DNA from 2 places in the Bradyrhizobium sp. IAR9 genome. Region 2 is predicted to be linked to the other one. Evidence: riboswitches for the same ligand, from Rfam matches in the RefSeq annotation. Region 2 holds a riboswitch; the other holds the start of a gene.

Region 1 (4,169 bases), on a different contig from region 2:
GGGGTTGTTGCGTTGCAAAAGGCAGGGGCCGACGTCGTCTTGATGAATTTGCAGTACAGCCCGCGTACCGAAACGATGATCTCGGCCCAACCGTTTCTCGATAATATGCGCGTCGTGGCGCAGGAGCATGATATTCCGCTGTTCGATCGTTTCACGATCATGCGGCAGTGGAATGATCAGGGTCAGTTCGACCTGTTCAGCCCGTCCCGCGGGCCCGAACTGGCGAAGCAGGTTCATGATTGCCTTGGCCGGGCGTTGGCACAGTTCGTGATCGACGCAGCCCATCTGGAGCCGGCCCAGCAGCAAAATTGAGGTCTAGTGTTAATGAGTTCTCTCCGCCCTTTTTGCCTGACGGCATGGCTGGCCGCGCCTGCAGCAGCAGTGCTGTTGTTGCTGGCGCCGGCCCCGCAGTCCCATGCGCAGACCCAAGCCGCGCAGGCGACACAAGCACCGGCGCAGTCGGCTGATCCCGCTCCCGCTTCGCCGTCCCAGACCACCGTTGCTGTGACCTCGCCCGAGCAGCGCGGCATCACCGCGCGCGCCATCGACAAGGTGAAGCAGGTCGCCAAATCCGCCGGCGACGTCTTCAACCGCGTGCCCTGCCTGCCGCCGAAGGGCGGCTCGAAGGCGATGGGCTCGCTGCCGCATGTCGCGGGCAAGCTCGTCGCCGGCCAGCCCGTCCTCATCGTCGCGTTCGGCTCGTCGTCGACCGCAGGATTCGGCGCGAGCTCGCCGGAGTTCAATTATCCGAACCGTCTCGCCGCCCAGCTGCGCCGACACTATCCGACCGCCGACATCACCGTCGTCAATGCCGGCGTCGGCGGCGAGGATGCGCCCGAGATGATGAAGCGCCTCCAGACCCAGGTGATCGACGTGCATCCGGATCTCGTGATCTGGCAGGTCGGCACCAACGCGGTGCTGCGCAATCTCGATCCCGGCGACACCGCCAAACTGGTCGAGGACGGCATCAGCCGCATCCAGGCCGCCGGCGGCGCCGACATCGTGCTGGTCGATCCTCAATATTCGCCGGCCGTCAACCAGCGCGGCGAAAGCGCCGGCAAGATGGTGAAGCTGCTCGGCAAGGTCGCCGAGCTTCGTCACGTCGGCATCTTCCCGCGCTTCGAGGTGATGCGCGACTGGCACGAGAACCAGTCGATTCCGGTCGAGAGCTTCGTCATCGCCGACGGTCTGCACATGAACGATTGGGGCTATGCCTGCTTCGCCCAGCTGCTCGGCGACGACATCATCCGCTCGGTGGGGCAGATCAAGCTGGGCGTGAACGTGCCCGCGGACGTAAGAACGTATCGGCCGATGTAGGCACGCTGCCGTAGGGTGGGCAAAGGCGCAAAGCGCCGTGCCCACCATCGCTCAGTGATACGAAGGAATCAGTGATACGAAGGAAGAAGACGTGGGCTCGCTTTCGCTTTGCCCACCCTACGAGATCTCGCTTCGCCTCACGCCTTCTCCAGCGCCGCAGTCAGATCCTCGATCAGGTCGTCGGCATGCTCGAGCCCCGCCGAGAAGCGGATGAACCCTTCGCTGATGCCGAGCGCGGCGCGGTCCTCCGGCTTCAGACGCTGATGCGTCGTGGTCGCCGGATGCGTGACGAGGCTCTTGGCGTCGCCGAGATTGTTGGAGATCTTCGCCAGCTTCAATTCATTGAGCACGCGGAACGCCGCGGCCTTGCCGCCCTTCACCTCGAAGCCGACCAGCGTCGAGCCGCCGCGCATCTGCTTTTTCACCAGCGCTGCCTGCGGATGATCGGCGCGGCCCGGGAAAACCAGTCGCGAGATCTTCGGATGGCTCGCCAGCACGTCGGCGATGCGCGCGGCCGTTTCGGTCTGCGCGCGCACGCGCACGCCCAGCGTCTCCAGGCCCTTGAGCAGGACCCAGGCGTTGAACGGCGAGATCGACGGGCCGGTCTGGCGCATGAAATTGTGGATGTGCTCGGCGATGAAGGCTTCCGACGACAGGATGATGCCGCCGAGGCAGCGCCCCTGGCCGTCGATATGCTTGGTCGCGGAATAGACCACGACGTCGGCCCCGAGCGCGAGCGGGCTCTGCCAGATCGGGGTCGCGAACACGTTGTCGACGACGAGTCGCGCGCCGCCCTTGTGCGCGATCTCGGCAATCCCGGGAATGTCGAGCACGTCCAGCGTCGGGTTGGTCGGGCTCTCCAGGAAGAACGTCTTGGTGTTGGGCTTCACCGCGCGTTGCCATTCATCGAGATTGGCTCCGTCGACCAGCGTGGTCTCGATGCCGTAGCGCGGCAGCAGGTCCTGGACGACGTAGAGGCACGAGCCGAACAGGGCGCGCGAGGCCACCACGTGGTCGCCGGCCTTGAGTGGCGCCAGGATCGCCGTCGTCACCGCGGCCATGCCGGTCGCCGCCGAGCGTGCGGCTTCGGCGCCTTCGAGCTCGATCATGCGGCGCTCGAACATCGCGATGGTGGGATTGGAGTAGCGCGAATAGATGAAGCCGGGATCCTCGCCCTTGAACCGCGCCTCGCACTCCTCGGCGCTGTTGTAGACGTAGCCCTGGGTCAGGAACAGCGCCTCCGACGTCTCGCCATATTGCGAGCGCAGGGTGCCGGAATGGACCAGGCGGGTTTCGGGACGGTAGTTGGTGGTCGACTTCGACATAGGTACCTCCGACATGACCGTCTCGTCGAAAACGGTCACAAAAAAACCGGCCTGGATATATCCACGGGCCGGGATCACAGAGGTCCCCGGCCTGTTTAGCGACTTATTTAACGTGGCTGCAAGCCGGCCGGCTCAAATCACCACGGGATAAGTGATGCTCATATTCCGCAATGCCCTTTCCGTCAAGGCGTCCATCGGATAGCCGTAAAAGACTTGTATTTTCGGCATGTCCGGATGCATCTGACCCCTGATGAGGACCCCCGGTTGACGTTCACGGTTGCGCCCGACGCCAATGGTATCCTGCCCGACCGCATGATCGCGGCGATGGCGGCGGCGGGGCTCATCCTGCCCGCCTATGACTTCGTCGAGAGCCAGATCCAGCCAGCGAGCCTCGATCTGCGTCTCGGCGACATCGCCTATCGCGTCCGCGCCAGCTTCCTGCCCGGTCCCGGCGCCACCGTCGCCGAGCGCATCGACGAATTGAAGCTGCACGAGTTCAGCCTCGCCGACGGCGCCGTGCTGGAGACCAACTGCGTCTACATCGTGCCGCTGCTGGAGAGCCTCGCGCTGCCGCCGGAGATCGTCGCGGCGGCGAACCCGAAGAGCTCGACCGGCCGGCTCGACGTCTTCACCCGCGTCATCGCCGACGGCACCCGCCGCTTCGACATGATCGGCGCCGGCTATCACGGCCCGCTCTATGCCGAGATCAGCCCGAAGACGTTTCCGGTGCTGGTCAGCGAGGGCTCGCGTCTGTCGCAGGTGCGCTTCCGCACCGGTGACGCCATCCTCAACGCCGACGAGCTCGATGGCTTGCATGCCGCCGAGCGCCTCGTCGACATCGACGATGCTGATCTCTCGGGCGGCGTCGCCGTCTCCGTCGATCTCTCCGGCGAGAAGGCAAACGGCTTCGTCGGCTACCGCGCCAAGCGTCACACCGGCGTCGTCGACGTTGATCGTCGCTCCGGATACGCGGTGGAAGATTTCTGGGAGCCGATCTCGGCCCGCCCCGACGGCAGCCTGATCCTCGATCCCGGCGAGTTCTACATCCTGGCGTCGAAGGAAGCCGTGCAGGTGCCGCCCGACTACGCCGCGGAGATGGTGCCGTTCGACCCGCTGGTCGGTGAATTCCGCGTGCATTATGCCGGATTCTTCGATCCCGGCTTCGGCTATGCCGGCGCGGGCGGGTTGGGATCGCGCGCCGTGCTGGAAGTGCGTTCGCGCGAAGTGCCGTTCATCCTCGAGCACGGCCAGATCGTCGGCCGCCTCGTCTACGAGAAGATGCTGGCCCGTCCCGACGCGATGTACGGCCAGCGCATCGGCTCCAACTATCAGGCCCAGGGCCTGAAGCTGAGCAAGCATTTTCGGGTGTAATTCCGTAGCCCGGATGGAGCGAAGCGCAATCCGGGACACCCTCGCTTGTGGCACGATCCCGGATTACGCTTCGCTCCATCCGGGCTACAGTCCACACGAGGTGGTGACATGACCGACCAATCCCAGCTCGACGCAAACATCCTCAACGACGTCGCG
Region 2 (4,169 bases):
CTGAAGAAGCATCTGCCTGCGGCGGGGCTGGCGATGTTTCCGAAGTCGGGCCACGTGCTCAATCTCGAAGAGCCCGCGCTGTTCAACGCGAGCGTGGAGCGCTTCGTGGCGCTGGTTGAGGCCGGGCGATGGCCGGTGCGTGATCCCAGGTCGCTGGCGCATTAGGCACAGGCGCAGCAAATACTCCGTCGCGTAGCCCGGATGGAGCGAAAGCGTAATCCGGGATTGTCAACGCGGCGCGACTTGCCCCGGATTGCGCTGCGCTTCATCCGGGCTACGGGGTTCGGTTAGGTCTGCACTATGAAACGCCCCGCGCTCTCAACTCCGTCACCCTGAGGTGGCCGCTTCTTCAGCGGCCCTCGAAGGGCGACGGCCACGCTCTCGCCACAGCGAGAGATGAGCACGCCGAAACACTCGGCCGCTCATCCTTCGAGGCTCCCGGCGCGATGCTTCGCATCGCGCTACTCGCGCCTCAGGATGACGGGTCAGGCCGCAGCAGGCGAGAAAAACTACTTCCCCCCGCCGCGGCTGAGCAAGAACACCGCCTGCTCGCCGAACATGTTCCACACCCACCAGGGCAGATTCAGCGGCACCGGGCGGCCGTAGAGATCGAGCGCGACCGAGCGCTCCATCTTGACGTTGATCTCGTCGCAGAGCTGCACGAAATCCTTGATGGTGCAGAAATGGATGTTGGCGGTGTCATACCATGTCGCCGGCAAATTCTCGGTGCGCGGCATGTGGCCGCCGACCAGGAGCTGCAGCCGCATCTTCCAGAAACCGAAATTCGGGAAGGAGACGATGGCGCGGCGGCCGATGCGCAGCAGATTCTCCAGCACCACGCGCGGCTGCCGCGTTGCCTGCAGCGTCTGCGACAGGATCACGTAGTCGAAGGCGTCATCCGGATAATTGACGAGATCGGTGTCGGCGTCGCCCTGCACCACCGCAAGGCCCTTGGCGACGCAGCGATTGACGCCCTCGCGCGACAGCTCGATGCCGCGGCCGTCGATGCCGCGCGTCTCCAGCAGCTGGAGCAGATCGCCCTCGCCGCAGCCGACGTCGAGCACCTTCGAGCCGGGCTTCACCATCTCGGCGACCAGCAGATGATCGGCGCGATATTGACCGGACGAGGTGGTCGTCACGCCGTTCAGCGGCAGCGCTTCCTGTACAGACATCGCTAGCCGTCCTTCTTGCCGGTGAGCCCGCGCGCCTTGCCGGCGGATTGCAGGAAGGCGCGGGAGATGTCGAAGAATTCGGGCACGTCGAGCAGGAAGGCGTCATGGCCGCGATCGGTCTCGATCTCGGCGAACGACACCCGCGCGCTCGAGGCATTCAGCGCGTGCACCAGCGCGCGCGATTCCGAGGTCGGAAACAGCCAGTCGCTGGTGAAGGAGACCACGCAGAAGCGGGTCTTGATGTCGACGAACGCCTTGGCGAGCACGCCGCCTTGGTCGGCGGCGATGTCGAAATAGTCCATCGCGCGCGTCAGATAGAGGTACGAGTTGGCATCGAAGCGCTCGACGAAGGACGAGCCCTGGTAGCGCAGATAGCTCTCGACCTGGAAGTCGGCGTCGAACGAGAATGTCGGCAGCTCGCGGTCCTGCATGCGCCGGCCGAATTTTCGATGCAGCGCCGCATCCGAGAGATAGGTGATGTGCGCCGCCATCCGCGCCACCGCGAGCCCGCGATGCGGATGGATGCCGTGATCGGCATAGCCGCCGCCGTGCCAGTCGGGATCGGCCATCACGGCCTGGCGGCCGAGCTCGTGGAAGGCGATGTTCTGTGCCGAGTGCCGCGTCGCGCAGGCAATCGCCAGCGCGGAGAACACGCGGCCCGGATAGGCGGCGGTCCATTGCAGCACCTGCATGCCGCCCATCGAGCCGCCGACCACCGCAAACAGCGTGTCGACGCCGAGCCGGTCGACCAGCATCGCCTGCGCGCGCACCATGTCGGGGATGGTGATGACCGGGAAATCCAGGCCCCAGACCTTGCCGGTGGCAGGATTGATCGAGGCCGGCCCGGTCGAGCCCATGCAGCCGCCGATCACGTTGGAGCAGATGATGAAGTAGTGCTTGGGATCGATGGGCCGGCCGGGGCCGACCAGCGTCTCCCACCAGCCGGGCTTGCCGGTGACGGGATGCACATTGGCGACATGTTGATCGCCGGTCAGCGCATGGCAGATCAGCACCGCGTTGGAGCGATCGGCGTTGAGCTCGCCATAGGTCTGGTAGGCGATCTGGAACGGGGTGAGATCGACGCCGCAATCGAGCCGCAGCGGCTGCTCGGCGCCGAAATGCGCGATCTGCGAGCTTGGATGATCCACCTCGTGCGACCGTTCGTCGGCGCTGATCGCAGGACTCGGTATCGACTTGACGCCACCCATCTGACCATCGACCTCGTTTGCGATCAAACGCGTGATCGCCACTTGCATCAGGCCATGAAAAACCCGGCCTGAACGATAGGTTCGGCCGGGATCGGAAGCGTCCCCGGCCTGTTTAGCGAGTTTTTTAACGTGGCTGCAAGCCGGCCGGCTCAAATGACCACGGAACGGGCAAAAACTACCGTCTTGGGTGGTTTTCGTCAAGTCGCGGCCGGGATCGGCCCAATTCGTTTCTCTCGCGTCGTCCGAAAAGGACGTGATTTCTCTTTGCTTTCGCCGTCCCGACTGCCTAATCAGAACATCCCCCATCGAAACCATCGACAGCCAGACATGTCCCAACGTCCGCCCGCGCCACCATCGCTCCAGGAACTGCGCAAGGAGATCGACGCGATCGACGAGGGCATGCATCGCTTGCTGATGCAGCGCGGCGACATCATCGACCGCCTGATCCAGGTGAAGCAGACCCAGGAGGTCGGCTCGGCGTTCCGCCCAGCGCGCGAGGCCGCCATGATGCGTGACCTCGTGCAGCGTCATCGCGGCATCCTGCCGCTCGACACGGTCGAGAGCATCTGGCGCGTCATCATCTCCACGTTCACTTACGTGCAGGCGCCGTTCTCGGTGCATGCCGACATCTCGGCGAGCGAGCCGGCGATGCGCGATTCCGCGCGCTTCCATTTTGGCTTCACCGTGCCTTACATCGCGCATTTCAGCGCACAGGCCGCGGTCGAGGCGGTGGCGAAATCCAAGGGCGATCTGGCGCTGGTCTCGGCGACGTCGAGCCGCACGCCATGGTGGCTCTTGCTCGAAACGGAAGGCGCGCCGAAGATCATCGCGCGGATGCCCTTCGTCGAGCGCGCCGACCATCCGGCGGCGCTGCCGGTGTTCGCGATCTCGCGGGTCGCCGACAGCGCCCTGCTGACGGAGGTCGAGACCTTCAGCGTCCGCGTCTCCGGCTGGAACGCCGAGGTCGCGCGGGCCCTGTCGCCGCTCGCCGAGATCGTGGCGGTACCCGACACCGCCTTCGACGGCGCAGCGCTGCTGGTCTCGGTCACGAATGCGACCAGCATCGACAAAATCAGGGCTGCCCTGATCGAGGCGGGGGCCTCGGTGCGCTCCACGGCCCTCGTCGGCAGCCACGCAACGCGCTATACGGTGCCCCCGACCGGGGCGAAATCGTAAACCACGCGCCGCGCCCCGCCATTTTCGGAGTTCAAGATGTCCCGCCCCGTGCCGAATCCCGGCATTCTCGATATTGCGCCCTACACGCCCGGCAAGAGCCCGGTCGCGGAGCCGGGCCGCAAGGTGTTCAAGCTGTCGGCCAACGAGACGCCGTTTGGGCCCTCGCCCAAGGCGATCGAAGCCTTCAAGCACGTGGCGGATCATTTGGAAGACTATCCGGAAGGAACCTCGCGCGTGTTGCGCGAGGCGATCGGCCGCTCCTTCGGGCTCGACCCCAACCGCATCATCTGCGGCGCCGGCTCGGACGAGATCCTCAATCTGCTGGCGCACACCTATCTCAGCCACGGCGACGAGGCGATCTCCACCACGCACGGCTTCCTGGTCTATCCGATCGCGACCATGGCGGTCGGTGCCAAGAACGTCGTCGCGCAGGAGACCAACCTGACCTGCGACGTCGACGCCATCCTCAAGGCAGTGACGCCGAAGACCAAGCTGGTCTGGCTCGCCAATCCCAACAATCCGACCGGCACCTATGTGCCGTTCGACGAGGTCAAGCGCCTGCGCGCCGGCCTGCCGTCGCACGTGCTGCTGGTGCTCGATGCCGCCTATTGCG

What was found. A riboswitch is a leader RNA that binds a small molecule or an ion and turns the genes downstream of it on or off. The one in region 2 is predicted to bind S-adenosylmethionine.
Region 1: another riboswitch for S-adenosylmethionine. It lies ahead of GGD67_RS37760 (O-succinylhomoserine sulfhydrylase); the one in region 2 lies ahead of GGD67_RS07325 (homoserine O-acetyltransferase).

The regions. Positions count from the first base shown of each region.
Region 1 covers NZ_JACBZW010000023.1:60,408-64,576, forward strand. Annotated here, with positions in the region: gene GGD67_RS37750 (SGNH/GDSL hydrolase family protein) at 1-312, shown strand, start outside; gene GGD67_RS37755 (SGNH/GDSL hydrolase family protein) at 325-1,317, shown strand; gene GGD67_RS37760 (O-succinylhomoserine sulfhydrylase) at 1,455-2,642, opposite strand; SAM riboswitch at 2,717-2,796, opposite strand; gene GGD67_RS37765 (2'-deoxycytidine 5'-triphosphate deaminase) at 2,877-4,013, shown strand; gene GGD67_RS37770 (PAS domain S-box protein) at 4,122-4,169, shown strand, end outside.
Region 2 covers NZ_JACBZW010000002.1:369,072-373,240, forward strand. Annotated here, with positions in the region: gene GGD67_RS07315 (alpha/beta fold hydrolase) at 1-165, shown strand, start outside; gene metW (methionine biosynthesis protein MetW) at 510-1,172, opposite strand; gene GGD67_RS07325 (homoserine O-acetyltransferase) at 1,175-2,380, opposite strand; SAM riboswitch at 2,472-2,551, opposite strand; gene GGD67_RS07330 (chorismate mutase) at 2,708-3,556, shown strand; gene hisC (histidinol-phosphate transaminase) at 3,593-4,169, shown strand, end outside.